Regions from separate parts of the Kitasatospora acidiphila genome, predicted to be linked through region 1. Evidence: riboswitches for the same ligand, from Rfam matches in the RefSeq annotation. Region 1 holds a riboswitch; each other region holds the start of a gene.

What was found. Region 1 has a riboswitch for cyclic di-AMP ahead of E6W39_RS30445 (C40 family peptidase). Riboswitches for the same ligand answer to the same signal wherever they lie in the genome.
Region 2: linked by a shared signal. The riboswitch ahead of E6W39_RS43530 (transglycosylase family protein) and the one ahead of E6W39_RS30445 (C40 family peptidase) in region 1 are both predicted to bind cyclic di-AMP.
Region 3: linked by a shared signal. The riboswitch ahead of E6W39_RS42710 (glycoside hydrolase family 16 protein) and the one ahead of E6W39_RS30445 (C40 family peptidase) in region 1 are both predicted to bind cyclic di-AMP.

What each region holds. Positions count from the first base shown of each region.
Region 1 covers NZ_VIGB01000003.1:6,434,800-6,439,589, reverse strand. The annotation lists gene E6W39_RS30445 (C40 family peptidase) at 131-1,222, opposite strand; cyclic di-AMP (ydaO/yuaA leader) riboswitch at 1,247-1,354, opposite strand; gene E6W39_RS30440 (C40 family peptidase) at 1,697-2,722, opposite strand; gene E6W39_RS30435 (NYN domain-containing protein) at 2,922-4,331, opposite strand; gene E6W39_RS30430 (hypothetical protein) at 4,445-4,690, opposite strand.
Region 2 covers NZ_VIGB01000003.1:3,710,851-3,715,640, reverse strand. The annotation lists gene E6W39_RS17360 (cytochrome P450 family protein) at 1-479, shown strand, start outside; cyclic di-AMP (ydaO/yuaA leader) riboswitch at 684-885, shown strand; gene E6W39_RS43530 (transglycosylase family protein) at 976-1,611, shown strand; gene eno (phosphopyruvate hydratase) at 1,825-3,111, shown strand; gene E6W39_RS17345 (FtsB family cell division protein) at 3,246-3,668, shown strand; gene E6W39_RS17340 (DUF501 domain-containing protein) at 3,683-4,360, shown strand; gene E6W39_RS17335 (Ppx/GppA phosphatase family protein) at 4,357-4,790, shown strand, end outside.
Region 3 covers NZ_VIGB01000003.1:1,595,187-1,599,976, reverse strand. The annotation lists gene E6W39_RS08095 (class I SAM-dependent methyltransferase) at 1-716, shown strand, start outside; gene E6W39_RS08090 (ribonuclease) at 793-1,188, opposite strand; cyclic di-AMP (ydaO/yuaA leader) riboswitch at 1,435-1,616, shown strand; gene E6W39_RS42710 (glycoside hydrolase family 16 protein) at 1,620-2,942, shown strand; gene E6W39_RS08075 (hypothetical protein) at 2,953-3,255, opposite strand; gene E6W39_RS08070 (IclR family transcriptional regulator) at 3,416-4,195, opposite strand; gene aceB (malate synthase A) at 4,326-4,790, shown strand, end outside.

The DNA.
Region 1 (4,790 bases):
GCGAGTCGGGGCGGACGAGTCCAAACCCCTGCCAATACGAATATTTGACCAAGAATCGGACATGCAGCCGAAAGAGCCCGGCCCCCGAAGCGGGGACCGGGCTCTTTCCCGACGAACCGTCAGGGGCGCATCACACGCGGATGATGGCCGCGATCGGCATCACGGTGGCGTTCTCGTAGTGCACGACCGCGCCGGTGTGCGGGGCGTGGATGATCTGCCCGCCACCCACGTACATGCCGACGTGGTGCATGTCGGAGAAGTAGATGATCAGGTCGCCGGGCTGCGCGTTGGCGATGTCCGTGCCCACGTTGGTGCCGATCGTGGCCTGCTCCTCGGAGGTGCGCGGCAGCGAGACGCCGGCCTTCGCGTAGGCCCACTGCATCAGGCCCGAGCAGTCGAACGAGGTCGGACCGGCGGCACCGTAGACGTACGGCGAGCCCAGCGCGGACTCGGCGGCGGCGATCGCGGCCTGCGCGTGCGAGCCGGCCGGGATGCTGCTCAGATCGGTGCGGGCGCTGCCGCGGGAGGCGGCGTCCTGCTGGCCGGCCTGGCTCTGGGCCTGGCTGGCGGCGGCCTTGGCAGCGGCGGCGGCCTGGGCCTCCTGCGCGGCGATGGCCTGCTTCTGCTGCTCGGTGAGCGAGTTGAGCAGGTCCTGGGCGGCCTTCAGCTTGGCCTGGGCGTCGTCCTTGGCGGACTTCAGCTGGGCGGTGGTGGAGTCCAGCTCGGCCAGCTTGCCGCTCGCGTCGGCCTTGTCCTGGTCGAGCTTGCGCTGCTCCTGCTGGAGCTCCTTCAGCGTCTCGCCCTGGCTGGTGTTCAGCTGGTTGATCGAGCCGGCCTGGTTGAGGAAGCTGTCCGGGTTCGCGTTCAGCATCAGCTGAACCGTCGGGGATATCCCGTCGTTGGCGTACTGGTCGGCGGCCACGCCGGCCAGGCCGTTCTGCAGGTTGGTCACCTGGTCCTGCTGCCGGGCCACCTGGTCCTGCAGGTCGCCGACCTGCTTCTGCAGCGTCTGCTGCTTGGACTGGGCCGTCATGTACGCCTGGTTGGCCGCCTCGGCCTTCTGGTTGAGGTCGTCGACCTGGGTCTTCACCTGGTCCAGCGTCGGCGCCGGGTCGGCGTGCGCGCTGGTCTGTGCGGACAGGGCGACGGCGGTCGCCGCAGCAGCGGTCAGGATCGACGCGCGAGTTCGGCCGACGGGCTTGGGACGACGGTGGGACGCCACGAATCCTTCTTCCTCGGGCCGCCTACCGGGTGAGCTGACGGGTTCGGGCCGGAAGCATGCCCTACGACGCCTCACCGGCCCGCGGGCCGACCTGGCGCCGATTCACCCCGGAGGAACGTGTGGTTCCCCGGCTCCGGTCCACAGCACCCCCGCGGGGACTCCCCTCGGGCCGTCAACTGCCCGGGCTGCTTTCCGAACTCGGCGGGACCTCCGCTGCCACCCGGGTCGGGTGATCGCCATCGCATCGGTCTGGAGCCGACCCTAGTAACAGGTCCGTGATGTGTTCAAATCCTTGTCGGAATTACTTACGAACTTTGACTGTCCGTGATAAGCGCGTCACCCATCGGTGATCAAGACGCAGACGAACAGGTGTCCCAGCTCACAACTCGGACCGCTCGGGACCCGGACACGCGCTGACCGACCCTCAGCAGGAGGGCCGGCCAGGTGGCTCGACGGGGAGTCAGCGGGGTCGGGTCAGACCCGGCGGATGGTCTTGATCGGGCCGATCGAGGCGGCGTCGGCGATCCGCACCACGTCACCGGTGTGCGGGGCGTGCACCACCTTGCCGTTGCCGATGTACATCCCCACGTGGTGCGCGTCGGCGCCGTAGATCACCAGGTCGCCGGGCTGCGCGTCGGCCAGGCTGGGCACGGCGGTGCCGACCGTGGCCTGCTCCTGCGAGGTGCGCGGCAGCGAGACGCCGGCCTGCGCGTAGGACCACTGCATCAGGCCCGAGCAGTCGAAGGTGGTCGGGCCGGTGGCGCCCCAGACGTAGTAGTCGCCCAGCCGGGTCAGCGCCTGCTGCACCGCGCTGCCCGCGTAACCGCCGGCCTGCGGCAGGCCGATCGGCGTGCGGACGTCGCTGCGCGAGGCGTGGTCGTCGGCGGTGACCGCCGCCCGGTCGGCCGCGCTCAGCGAGGCCAGCAGCTGCTGCGCCGCCGCCAACTTGCCCTGCACATCGGTCTTGGCCGCGTTCAGCTCCTGCGTCGAGCGGTCCAGCTCGGCCAGCGTGTCGGCGGCTTCCTTCTTCTCCTGGTCCAGCTTGCGCTGCTGGTCCATGAGCGACTTCAGCGCGGCGGTCTCGGAGGTGGTGGCCATCTGCATGCTGGCCGTCTGGTCCAGGTAGCTCTGCGGGTTGGAGTTGAGCATCACCTGGACCGCGGGGTCGATCCCGTCGGTGCGGTACTGGTCGCCCGCCACCGCCGCCAGGCCGGACTCCAGGTCCGTCACCTGCTGCTGGGTGCGGGCCACCTGGTCCTGCAGCTGGGTGGCCTGCTGGCGCAGCTGGGTGGCGCGCTCGTTGGCCCCGTCGTACTTCTCGGACGCCGCCTCGACCTGCTGGTTCAGTCCGTCGACCTGCGTCTTGACGTCGTCCACCGACGGCTTCGGGTCGGCCCAGGCGCCCGGCTGCGCGGAGAGGGCGACCGCCGTCGCGGCAGCGGCGGTGAACACGTAGACCCGCGCACGACTCGGCTGCTTGGGACGGCGGTGGGACGCCACTGGACCGCTCCTTCTTCTGCCGGCCGCCTACCTGATCGGGTGAGTGGCCGGAAAAATAGGTTTGACGCCGGACCCTACTGAACATCAGAACCCTGCGCTACTCCCCCGGCCGCGAACCACCTTCGGTCGAACGGCCTTCACCGGGCCTTCACCGGCGCTCAACTGGTGACGGACGGACCGGCGGCAGGCGAACGGCGGCTCAGCTGCGCGCCAAGCGGTTGAGCAGCAGGACCGACGAGACGGGGCGCGCGCCGGCCTTCCGCACGCCGTCGGCCACCTCGCGGTCGGCCGAGACCACCACCACCGGGCGGCCCTGCGGCTCGGCCCGGACCAGCTGGCGGATCAGCTCGTCCGCGGTCTGCCCGGTCCGGCTGAACCGCACCCGCACCCCGCGCGGCGGCGCCATGATCACCGGCACGTCCAGGTCCTGCCCGTCGAAGACGCAGGTCACCTCGGCCTGGGTGCGCTGCGCCAGCATCGCCAGGCCGCCGAGCAGCCGCATCCGCTGCTGCTCCAGCGGCAGCGTCGGGTAGCCGGTCTTGGTCACGTTGTAGCCGTCCACCACCAGGTGGACCTGAGGAATCGCCAGCAGCTGGTCCAGCAGCGCCGGATCGTCCTCGGCCAGCCCGCGCCGGGCCACGTCGTGCGGCGAGGCGGTGCCCGGCACCACCGCGTCCACCAGGTCGGCCGGATGCAGCTGGGTGACCGGGAGCGCCAGCTCCCGCTGCAACCCCTGGGCCGACTGCAGCACGGTGTCCAGCAGCAGCCGCAGTCGCATGTCGGCCACGCTGCGCCCCTCCCGGGCCGACCGGCGGCCGGACTCCAGGGTGCTCTCCAGCTCGGCCACCCGGTGGCGCAGCCGGCGGTTCTCGCTCTCCAGGCCGGTCCGCTCGGTGGCGGCCACCGCCTTGGCGCTGTCCAGCTCGCCCTGCAGCTTGCGGCTCTCCGCCTGGGCCCGGCGGGTGTCGCTCTCCAGACTGCGCACCTTCTTGCGCAGCGCCTCCAGCTCCCGGCGCACCCCTTCGCTCTCGGCGCGCTGGCGCTCCAGGTCGGCCCGGGCCAGCGCCTTGGTCGCGGCCAGCTCCTCCTGGAGCTTCTCCAGCAGCCGGGCGGCCTCGGCGGCCGCATCGGCCACCTCGGCCCGCTCCGCCTGCTCGCCGGCCTCGGCCACCAGGCGGGTCCAGCCGCGGGTGCGCAGCAGGTAGGCGGCGGCGGCCACGTCCAGCGGCTCGGCGGCGCCCGGCACCTGGCCGGCCTCCAGGGCCGCCACCAGGTCCGGCTGGCCGGCCCGCAGGCGGTCCGCTATCCGGGTCCGGAACACCGGGTCCGCCTCAAGCGCCGCGGCCACCGCGGTGCCGGCGTAGCGGGCGCGGCGGGCGGCGGTGAACTTGGCGTACGGGCGCAGGGTGGCCGGCAGTTCGGTGAGCGGCAGCCCGCCGAGCGCGTCGGCGGCCAGCCCCACCACCCGGCGGCGCACGCCCTCGGGGAGCGGGCGGTCCAGCTGCTCGGCCGACTCGGCCCCGGCCTCGCTGGGGACGTCGGCCGGCAGCGGCTCACCGCCGGCGGGCTGGGGCCCCTCGGGCTCGGCGGCCTGACTCGCTGCGTCCATCGCGTCCTCGGCTCCGATCCCTGGTCTCCTGACACACCGCTCGGTGCAATTGTCTCGTGTGCGGCATGCCACGAACACCACGCACGACACGGCACCCTCGCGGGTCCAGGGTGTCAGGCTTCCTCGGTGGCGTCCGGCCGGGGCACCAGCTCCACCTGGTCGACCGCGTTGCACCAGCGGCAGCGCACCGACTCCAGGGTCTCGGTGAGCACCTCGCGCTCCTCCACCTGCGGCTCGCCGGCCAGGTCGAGGTGGACGAACTCGACGACCCGGGAGGACTTGGTCACGTCGAATCGGGTCAGATTGCCGCAGAGCGTGCAGCGCCAGCGGGTCTCGGCCGTGGGCACGGGGACAGGCATGGGGGTCCTCTCGATCGCTGGTCCGGAGCGGGTTCCGGCCAGGGCCCCAAGCCTAGGGCCTGAGCCGCCGGCGCCGGCCGCCGGACAGCGGACCGTCCAC
Region 2 (4,790 bases), 2.7 Mb from region 1:
CGGAGCAGCGGGCCCGCCTGCAGGCCTCGGTGGCGGCCGGGGAGACCGGGCTGCTGACCACCGCGGTCGAGGAACTGCTGCGCTACGACGGCCCGGTGGAGCTGGCCACCTGGCGGTTCGCCACCTCGCCGCTGAGCATCGGCGGGGTGGACATCCCGGTCGGCGATCCGGTGCTGGTGGTGCTGGCCGCGGCCGATCGCGACCCGGCCAGGTTCGACCAGCCGGACACCATGGACCTGGCCCGCCGGGACAATCCGCACCTGGGGTTCGGGCACGGCATCCACTACTGCATCGGCGCGCCGCTGGCCCGGCTGGAGGGCCAGCGGGCGCTGGCCACGCTGCTGACCCGGCTTCCGGACCTGCGACTCGCCGCCGAGCCGGGGGAGTTGCGCTGGCGCGGCGGTCTGATCATGCGCGGACTGCGCGAACTGCCGGTTTCGTTCACGCCCGAAAAGCCCGCGGACGCAGTCGAAAACTGAGTGTGCGCCAACTCCCGCCGTTGTGACGGCGCGTCGGAAGCATCGGTGCAGTCATGGTCTGAATGCGGATCAAATCGGTCAAACCTGACCGGTTGGTAGGCGATGCATGACGCACCGTAATTTCCGCGTGATGTGGGCGATATGAGCTTGTGATTGGTCAGTAGATCTGCTTACTCTCCCAGGAGTTCGCGTAGGCGAACCCCGCACGCGAGTACGCCGAATCCTGCCCATCGCGTCGCCGGGACACCTGACCACCAGGGGGCAGGGGCGGGGGACCCAGGTTTTTCTGCCGTCTCCCACGGCTAGGGGTGAAGCCGACCGCCGGAGCGATCCGAGCGGGCGGCCGGGCCAACCTCACCGGTCCGAACCCGACAGCTCACCTCGCAGGCGTGCGGAGAGGGACGTCTCAATGCTGTTTGGCACCGGCCGCCATCGTCGCCGTACCACCGCAGAGAAGGCCATCGCCGTAGCCGGCTTGGCAGGCGCGGGAGTTGCGATGCCGCTGCTCACCGCGACCGGCGCGCACGCCGCCCCGGTCTCCGTGTGGGACGGCGTGGCGAACTGCGAGAGCACCAGCAACTGGTCGATCAACACCGGCAACGGCTTCTACGGCGGGCTGCAGTTCACCAACTCGACCTGGGCCGCGTACGGCGGCACCCAGTACGCCCCGCGGGCCGACCTGGCCAGCAAGGACCAGCAGATCGCGGTCGCCGAGCGGGTGCTGGCCTCGCAGGGGCCGGGCGCCTGGCCGGTCTGCTCGGTCAAGGCCGGGCTGACCCAGGGCGGCGCCCCGGCCTCCGCGAACCCCGGCGGCGGCGCGGCCGCCTCCCGGTCCGCCGAGCGGTCGGCCCAGCCCCAGCAGGCCAAGCCGCAGCAGGCCCAGCCCAGGTCGGCCGCCCCGCAGCACCGGTCGACCCCGAAGCCGGCCCAGCCGAAGCCGGCCCCGCAGCCCGCCGAGCCGTCCACGGCCGGTGCCCACGAGTACACCGTCCGGCCCGGCGACACGCTCTCCACCATCGCCCAGGGCCAGCAGGTGATCGGCGGCTGGCAGGCGCTCTACCAGGCCAATCACGCGACGGTCGGCCAGGACCCAAACCTGATCTTCCCCGGCCAGACGCTCCACCTCGGCTGACCCGCCGACGCCCGGCCCCCGGGGCCGCCGCACCGGCGGCGGCCCCGGACCGGGGCGGACGGGCATTCAGGTGAACTACCGACAGGTAGCAGAACCACACCGTGAGACGGGAGCCAGGTCCCGGTCTCCGGTCGGGCCGGTGCGGTTAGGCTCTGGTCGTAAGGCCCCCGTCCTCCCGCTGTCCCCAGGACCGCTTCCGCAAGGAGATGCATAGTGCCGTCCATCGATGTCGTCGTCGCACGCGAGATCCTCGACTCCCGCGGCAACCCCACGGTCGAGGTCGAGGTCGGCCTCGACGACGGCAGCACCGGCCGTGCCGCCGTCCCGTCCGGCGCCTCCACCGGAGCCTTCGAGGCGCTGGAGCTGCGTGACGGTGACAAGAACCGCTACGGCGGCAAGGGCGTGGAGAAGGCCGTCCTCGCCGTCATCGAGCAGATCGGCCCGGAGCTGGTCGGCTACGACGCCACCGAGCAGCGGCTGATCGACCAGGCGATGCTCGACCTGGACGCCACCCCGGACAAGTCCTCGCTCGGCGCCAACGCCATCCTCGGCGTCTCGCTGGCCGTGGCGCACGCCGCCTCCGAGGCCTCGGACCTGCCGCTCTTCCGCTACCTGGGCGGCCCGAACGCGCACGTCCTGCCGGTCCCGATGATGAACATCCTCAACGGCGGCGCGCACGCCGACTCCAACGTGGACATCCAGGAGTTCATGATCGCGCCGATCGGCGCCGAGTCGTTCTCCGAGGCGCTGCGCTGGGGTGCCGAGGTCTACCACACCCTCAAGGCGGTGCTGAAGGAGCGCGGCCTGTCCACCGGCCTGGGCGACGAGGGCGGCTTCGCCCCGAACCTGGAGACCAACCGCGCCGCGCTGGACCTCATCACCGAGGCCATCAAGCAGGCCGGCTACGTGCCGGGCAAGGACATCGCGCTGGCCCTGGACGTCGCCGCCACCGAGTTCTACAAGGACGGCGCCTACCAGTTCGAGGGCAAGTCGCTGTCGGCCGCCGAGCTGATCGACTACTACGCCGACCTGGTCGACTCCTACCCGCTGGTCTCCATCGAGGACCCGCTGAACGAGGAGGACTGGGAGGGCTGGAAGGCCATCACCGACAAGCTCGGCAGCAAGGTCCAGCTGGTCGGTGACGACCTGTTCGTCACCAACCCGGAGCGCCTGGCCCGGGGCATCGAGACCGGCACCGCCAACGCGCTGCTGGTGAAGGTGAACCAGATCGGTTCGCTGACCGAGACCCTGGACGCCGTCGAGCTGGCCCAGCGCAACGGCTACCGCTGCATGATGTCGCACCGCTCGGGCGAGACCGAGGACGTCACCATCGCCGACCTGGCCGTCGCCACCAACTGCGGCCAGATCAAGACCGGTGCCCCGGCCCGCTCGGACCGCGTCGCCAAGTACAACCAGCTGCTGCGCATCGAGGAGATCCTCGACGACGCCGCCGAGTACGCGGGCCGCGCCGCGTTCCCGCGCTTCCGCTCTGCGGAGTAAAAGGCACAGTCGCTCCGCCGAGCAGTAGGCCGAGCAAGTTCGAGGGCTGACGAACTCGGCAAATGACCGGTGCCCCGGCCGCCACCGCTTAGGGTGGGGCCGGGGCACCGGCGCGACGGAGGGGCGAGGAGTTCATGGCAGCGTGGAAGTTCCCGGGGCGGCCGCGGTTCACCAGCCGGGCCACCGTGCTGGTGCTGGTGCTCTGCTCGCTGGTGGCGATCCTGGCCTATCCGGCACGTCAGTTCATCAACCAGCGGGACGAGATCGCCGCCCAGCGGGTCAAGGCCGAGCAGGCCAAGAACGCGGTGCAGCAGCTGACCGCCGAGAAGGCCCGCTGGCAGGACCCGGAGTTCGTCAAGGCCCAGGCCCGGCAGCGGCTGCACTACGCGATGCCCGGCGAGACCCCGTTCACCGCCGTCGACCCCACCCCGGGGCCCGGCGCCACCCAGCCGTCCGGCACCGGCTCCGGGCCGGCCGCCAAGGCCCTCCCCTGGTACACCACCGTCTGGAACTCGGTGGACGCCGCCGCCTCACCCTCCCCTGCCCCCGCTCCGTGAAGACCTGATGAGCCATGAGTACTGAGAACCAGCCCGTCGCGGACCGCGACCTCGCCGCCGTGGCGGCCCAGCTCGGCCGGGTGCCGCGCGGCACCCGTGCCGTCGCGCACCGCTGCCCGTGCGGCAACCCCGATGTGGTGGAGACCGCGCCCCGGCTGCCGGACGGCACGCCGTTCCCCACCCTCTACTACCTGACCTGCCCCAAGGCCGCCTCGCTGATCGGCACCCTGGAGGCGGACGGCGTGATGAAGGAGCAGACCGCCCGGCTGGCCGAGGACCCGGAGCTGGCGGCCGCCTACCAGAAGGCGCACGAGGACTACATCGCCCGCCGGGACGCCATCGAGGTGCTGGAGGGCTTCCCGTCGGCCGGTGGCATGCCGGACCGGGTGAAGTGCCTGCACGTGCTGGTCGGCCACTCGCTGGCGGCCGGCGAGGGCGTCAACCCGCTGGGTGACGAGGCGCTGGCGATGCTGCCCGAGTGGTGGCGCAAGGGCTCCTGCGTCACCGAGGAGCAGATCCAGACCGGCGTCGAGGCGCTGCGGCACCAGCGCGAGGAGGCCGAGGACCACGCCGAGGTGATCGCCGCCAAGGAGCGCAAGACGGCCGAGCGGGCCGCCAAGCGGGCCGCCGCCGAGTCGGAGCAGGACGGGCCGGAGCAGGACGGTTCGGAGCAGCCCGAGGAGGGCCGGTGAGCAGCATCCGGGTGGCCGCGGTCGACTGCGGCACCAACTCGATCCGCCTGCTGATCGCCGACATCGACCCGCAGGCCGGGCGGGCCGTCGACCTGGACCGCCGGATGCTCATCGTGCGGCTCGGCCAGGACGTGGACCGCACCGGGCGGTTGGCGCCCGAGGCGCTGGAGCGCACCTTCGCGGCCTGCCGCGAGTACGCCGCGGTGATCGCCGAGTACGGCGTGGCCCCGGAGCGGACCAGGTTCGTGGCCACCAGCGCCTCCCGGGATGCCGAGAACAGCGCCGAGTTCGCCAAGGGCGTGCGGGAGATCCTCGGGGTCGACCCGGAGGTGGTCTCGGGTGACGAGGAGGCACAGCTCTCCTTCGCCGGTGCCACCAAGGGCCTGGCCGGCACCTCGGTCGCGGCCCCGTACCTGGTCTTCGACCTGGG
Region 3 (4,790 bases), 4.8 Mb from region 1:
CGACCGAGGACTCGCTGCTGGAGGCGTTCCGCACCGGAAACGGGGTCGGTTGGGAGCAGCACAGCAGCGCGCTGTTCTCCGGTACCGCCAAGTTCTTCCGTCCCGGTTACATGAGCGCATTGGTGCCGGAGTGGATCCCGGCGATGAACGGCACCGAGCGCAAGCTGCGGAACGGCGGTCAGGTGGCCGACGTGGGCTGCGGCTACGGCTACTCGACGCTGCTGATGGCGCGCGCCTACCCACAGTCGCGGTTCCACGGCTTCGACTTCCACCTGCCGTCGATCGAGGCGGCGCGGGCGATAGCCGCCGAGCAGCGCCTCGCCGACCGGGCCGACTTCGAGGTGGCTACGGCCCAGGACTTCCCCGGCAGCGGCTATGACCTGATCACCTTCTTCGACTGCCTGCACGACATGGGCGACCCGGGCGCGGCCCTGCGCCACGCCGAGCAGGCCCTGGCCGACGGCGGGAGCTGCATGATCGTCGAGCCCAACGCCTCCCCGGACGTCGCGGCGAACGCCAACCCGATCGGCCGGGCGCTGACCGCTGCCTCGGTCGCGATCTGCCTGCCCTCGGCGCTGGCCCAGCACGGGCCGGAGGCACTGGGCAACCACGCCGGTGAGGACGTCATGCGCCACCTCGCCGACGACGCCGGTCTGCATCACTGGAGGCTGGCCGCCGAGAGTCCGGTGAACCGGGTGTACGCCGCGAGCCGGTAGCCGTCCGAGCGGTCCCGCCGCCCCCGAATCGTCGTCGGGGGCGGCGAGGCCGTGCCGCGGCTCGATCAGCAGGCGATCAGCAGGTGAAGTCGATCAGGTAGAACGTGGCGTAGTGGTCGGAGGTGTAGTAGTCCTCCTGGTCACCCTCGCCGGTGATGATTCTGCGGGCGCCGCGGGTGGGAGCGCCGGGGGTGATCACGGTGTACTCGTGGTAGTAGCCGTAGGACTGGGCGGGCAGGACGCCCTCGCGGTTCTGGAAGACCACGCCGTCCTGGGAGTACGGGAACGGGCCGCCGTTGGCGATCTCGTTCAGGGTGTCGTCGGCCTGCTGGGGGAGGGCGCTCTGGCAGATGTTGCCACTCACATCGGCGTGGGCGTCGGTGGCGACGAGAGCGGTGGGGGCCAGGGTGAGCAGGCCGACGGTCAGCACGGACGCGGTACGCGACTTCAACGCGCGTAGAAGAGTCTGCATGTGCAGCAGTCTGGAGTCCTGGGAGCTTCCTGGGAAGGTGTCGCGCAAGACTTCATGTCCACGTAACTTGCCTGCTGCGCAGGCTACTTGTGGGCGTCGCCGACGGGGGCGGCAGGGGGCGGTGTGACCCTTGCGACACTTCTTAAACATTGTTAATGCTCACATCATCTGCCTAGCCTGCACGCATTCGCCGACTCCGGCGGATCCATCGTCGGGACGCCGAGTCCTGCCTGCCCGACGCCGGTGACCACAGCATCGCCACGGGCAGGAGCGGGGGACCCAGTAGTGCCGCGACTCTGCTCGCGCGCCCATGTGGCGTGCGGCGTGCGCCGCGGCTAGGGGTGAGGCCGTCCGCTCCCACGGGCGACGGCCGGGCACAGTGCGGCCCGAACCCGACAGCTAACTCCGCAGGCGTCGCACGAGGAACTGCCGTGATCCCTGCCGCCACCCCCGCCCGCCTCGGCATCGTCGCCGGCGCCCTGGGTCTGCTCGCCGTGCCGATGGTCGGCCAGGTCAACGCCTGGGCCAGCCCCGCCGCCGCGCCGACCGTCACCCAGGACCGCCTGGCCCCGACCAGCGCCGCCGCCAACGCCAACGTCACCGCCGACCTGACCGTCCACTCCAGCTCCTGCTTCACCGTGCAGAGGCTCGGTGTCGGCGTGCGCGACGCGGCCGGCCACAACCTCGACTTCCCCGGCTCGCACACCAATGTGCAGCTCTGCCCGGGCGGGGTCTCGATGACCACCGGCGCCCGCAGCTTCCCGATCGGCAGCTACACCGTCTTCGGCTACTACCAGGACCACGCCGGTGCCTGGCACAACCTGGCGAGCAAGCAGCTCACCGTCGCCAAGACCGCCCCGACGCCGGCCCCGCCCCGGCCCCGGCCCCGGCCCCGGCCCCGGCCCCGGCCCCGGCCCCCGCGCCGACTCCGACCCCGGCGCCGGCTCCCGCCCCGGCCCCGGCGCCCGGCTCCAAGCCCACCCCCACGCCTACCCCACCCCCACCCCCACCCCCGCCCCGACTCCGTCGCCGACTCCGGCCTCGCCGATCGCCGGGAAGTCGCTGATCTGGTCGGACGAGTTCAACGGCAGCGGTGTGGACACCAACCGCTGGAACGACACCAGCAGCGGGGCCTACCACTACGGCACCCACAACCCGAACGACAACAAGCTCGACTGGATCGACCCGTCTGCGGTCACCATCGCCAACGGCGTCGCCACCTTCACCGCCACGCCCAGCACCAAGGTCCTGGAAAACGGCAACAAGGCCTGGAACACCGGTCTGCTCACCACCCAGAAGTCCCGCAGAACTTCCAGGTGCACACCGGCGACTACGCCGAGACCCGGGTGCAGCTGCCCAGCCAGCAGGGCGCCTGGGCGTCGTTCTGGACCTGGGAGAACGGCAACACCGCGCTGGGGACCAGCCACGGTGAGATCGACTCCTTCGAGTACCACCCCGACAACCCGAACGTGCTGGAGCTGACCAACCACGTCAACACCGCCTACAAGGGCGACCGGGACGCCAACGCCATCAAGCCGGGCGGGTGGGTGACCGTGGGTACCTACTACGGTGCCAACTCGGTCGACTGGTACGTCAACGGCGTCAAGGTCTTCTCCGACGGCAAGGGCGTCGGCCAGAACTGGTCGGCCAGTCTGATCCTGGACATGGCCATCAGCGCGGGCAAGTACCACCCCTCGCCGTCGACTTCGACCCCGATCACCATGGCGGCCGACTACGTGCGCGTCTACCGCTGACGCAAGTCGGCTACCGGGCGACCCGGACCACGAACGACCCCGTGTCGTTCGAGTGGTCCGGGTCGTTCGCGCTCCCCACCTCAACCCGCCCTCCGGTGAGGCTTCCTGACGCGCCGTCGGCGATCCGGATCGGCACCAGCGCGGTCGCTGACCGCAGTACCCCGAGTCCGGCCGGGAAGCTGCAACGGACCACGGTGCCAAGGTGGTTGGGGGTGCAGTCGGCCGGGAAGTAGGGCCCGACGGCATGGGTGCGGGCGGGCAGCCGGACCGTCACGGTGAACTTCCCGGCGACGTCGGGCCCGTTGTTGGCCACGAGGGCGTGAACCGTGGTGGTGCCGCCGGCCGGGCCGGATCCGGGTCGAGCGGCACCACCATGAGGTCGGCGGGGTGGCCGACCAGCACGGCGGCACTGAGCAGGGGCACGAGCAGCGAGCGCATGGTGTCACTCTAAGCCACCGTACATATTCGAAGCGTCAGGGCGCGAGCACGCTGCCGAGGCGTTCGGCGATCCCCTGCATCACGCTGACCAGCGGCTCGGCCCCGCTCTGCTCCTCCAGTGCCCGGATCCGGGCCTCCGGGCCGGACACCGAAAGCGCCGTCGGAGTCGGCGCGCCCGGCACCGCCACCGCGATGCAGCGCACGCCGATCTCCTGCTCCTGGTCGTCGATCACATAGCCGACCTCGCGGGCCCGGGCCAGCTGCGCGAACAGCTCATCCCGGTCGGTGACGGTGAACTCGGTGTGCGCGGGCAGCGGTTGGCTGCCGAGCACGGTGCGGGCCTCCGCCTCGGGCAGCTGGGCGAGCAGCGCCTTGCCGACCCCGGTGCAGTGCGGCTGCACCCGGCGGCCGACCTCGGTGAACATCCGCATCGAGCGGCGCGACTGCACCTGTCCGACATAGACCACCTCGCCGCCCTCCAGCACGGCCAGGTTGGCGGTCTCGCCGGTGGCCTCCATGAGCTCGGCCAGATACGGCCGGGCCCAGCTGCCGAGCAGCCGGCCCGCGGTCTCGCCGAGCCGGATCAGCCGCGGGCCCAGGGTGTAGCGGCGCGCGCTGTCCTGGCGGACATACCCCTGCTGCGCGAGGGTACGTACCAGGCGGTGGATGGTCGGCATCGGCAGCCCGGAGATGTTGGAGAGCTCGCTCAGGGTGGCGATGCCGCCGGTGTCGGCGAGCGCCTCCAGCAGCTGGAAGGCGCGCTCGACGGACTGGACGCCGCCGCCGGCGCGGTCGGGTGCTGAGCTGCTGGGCACGGCTTGAGTCCTCAACTCTCGGGGATCTGGTGCTGGGGGAGTCTGGCGATCCGTCAACAAACCGTTGAAATTCTGTATCGCGGAAACTAGTCTCCACCTTACAGAATCGCCGTTCAAGGAGTGTCCTGCCATGGCTACCGACCAGGCTCCGGTCGTCACTGTCGCCGGCCCACGGGTCCCCCGCGCGGAGGAGGTGCTCACTGAGGAGGCCCGCGCCTTCGTCGCCGGCCTCCATCGGGCCTTCGAACCACGCCGGCAGGAACTGCTGGCCGGGCGCCGGTGGCGCCGGGCCGAGATCGCCCGGACCGGCTCCCTCGACTTCCTCCCCGAGACCGCCGACATCCGGGCCGGAGACTGGACGGTGGCCCCGGCGCCGCGGGCGCTCCAGGACCGCCGGGTGGAGATCACCGGCCCGACCGACCGCAAGATGGTGATCAACGCCCTCAACTCCGGCGCCGAGGTCTGGCTCGCCGACTTCGAGGACGCCACCTCGCCGACCTGGGAGGCCCTGGTCTCCGGTCAGCTCAACCTGATCGACGCCTTCGAGGGCCGGATCGACTTCACCTCCCCGCAGGGCAAGGAGTACAAGCTGTTG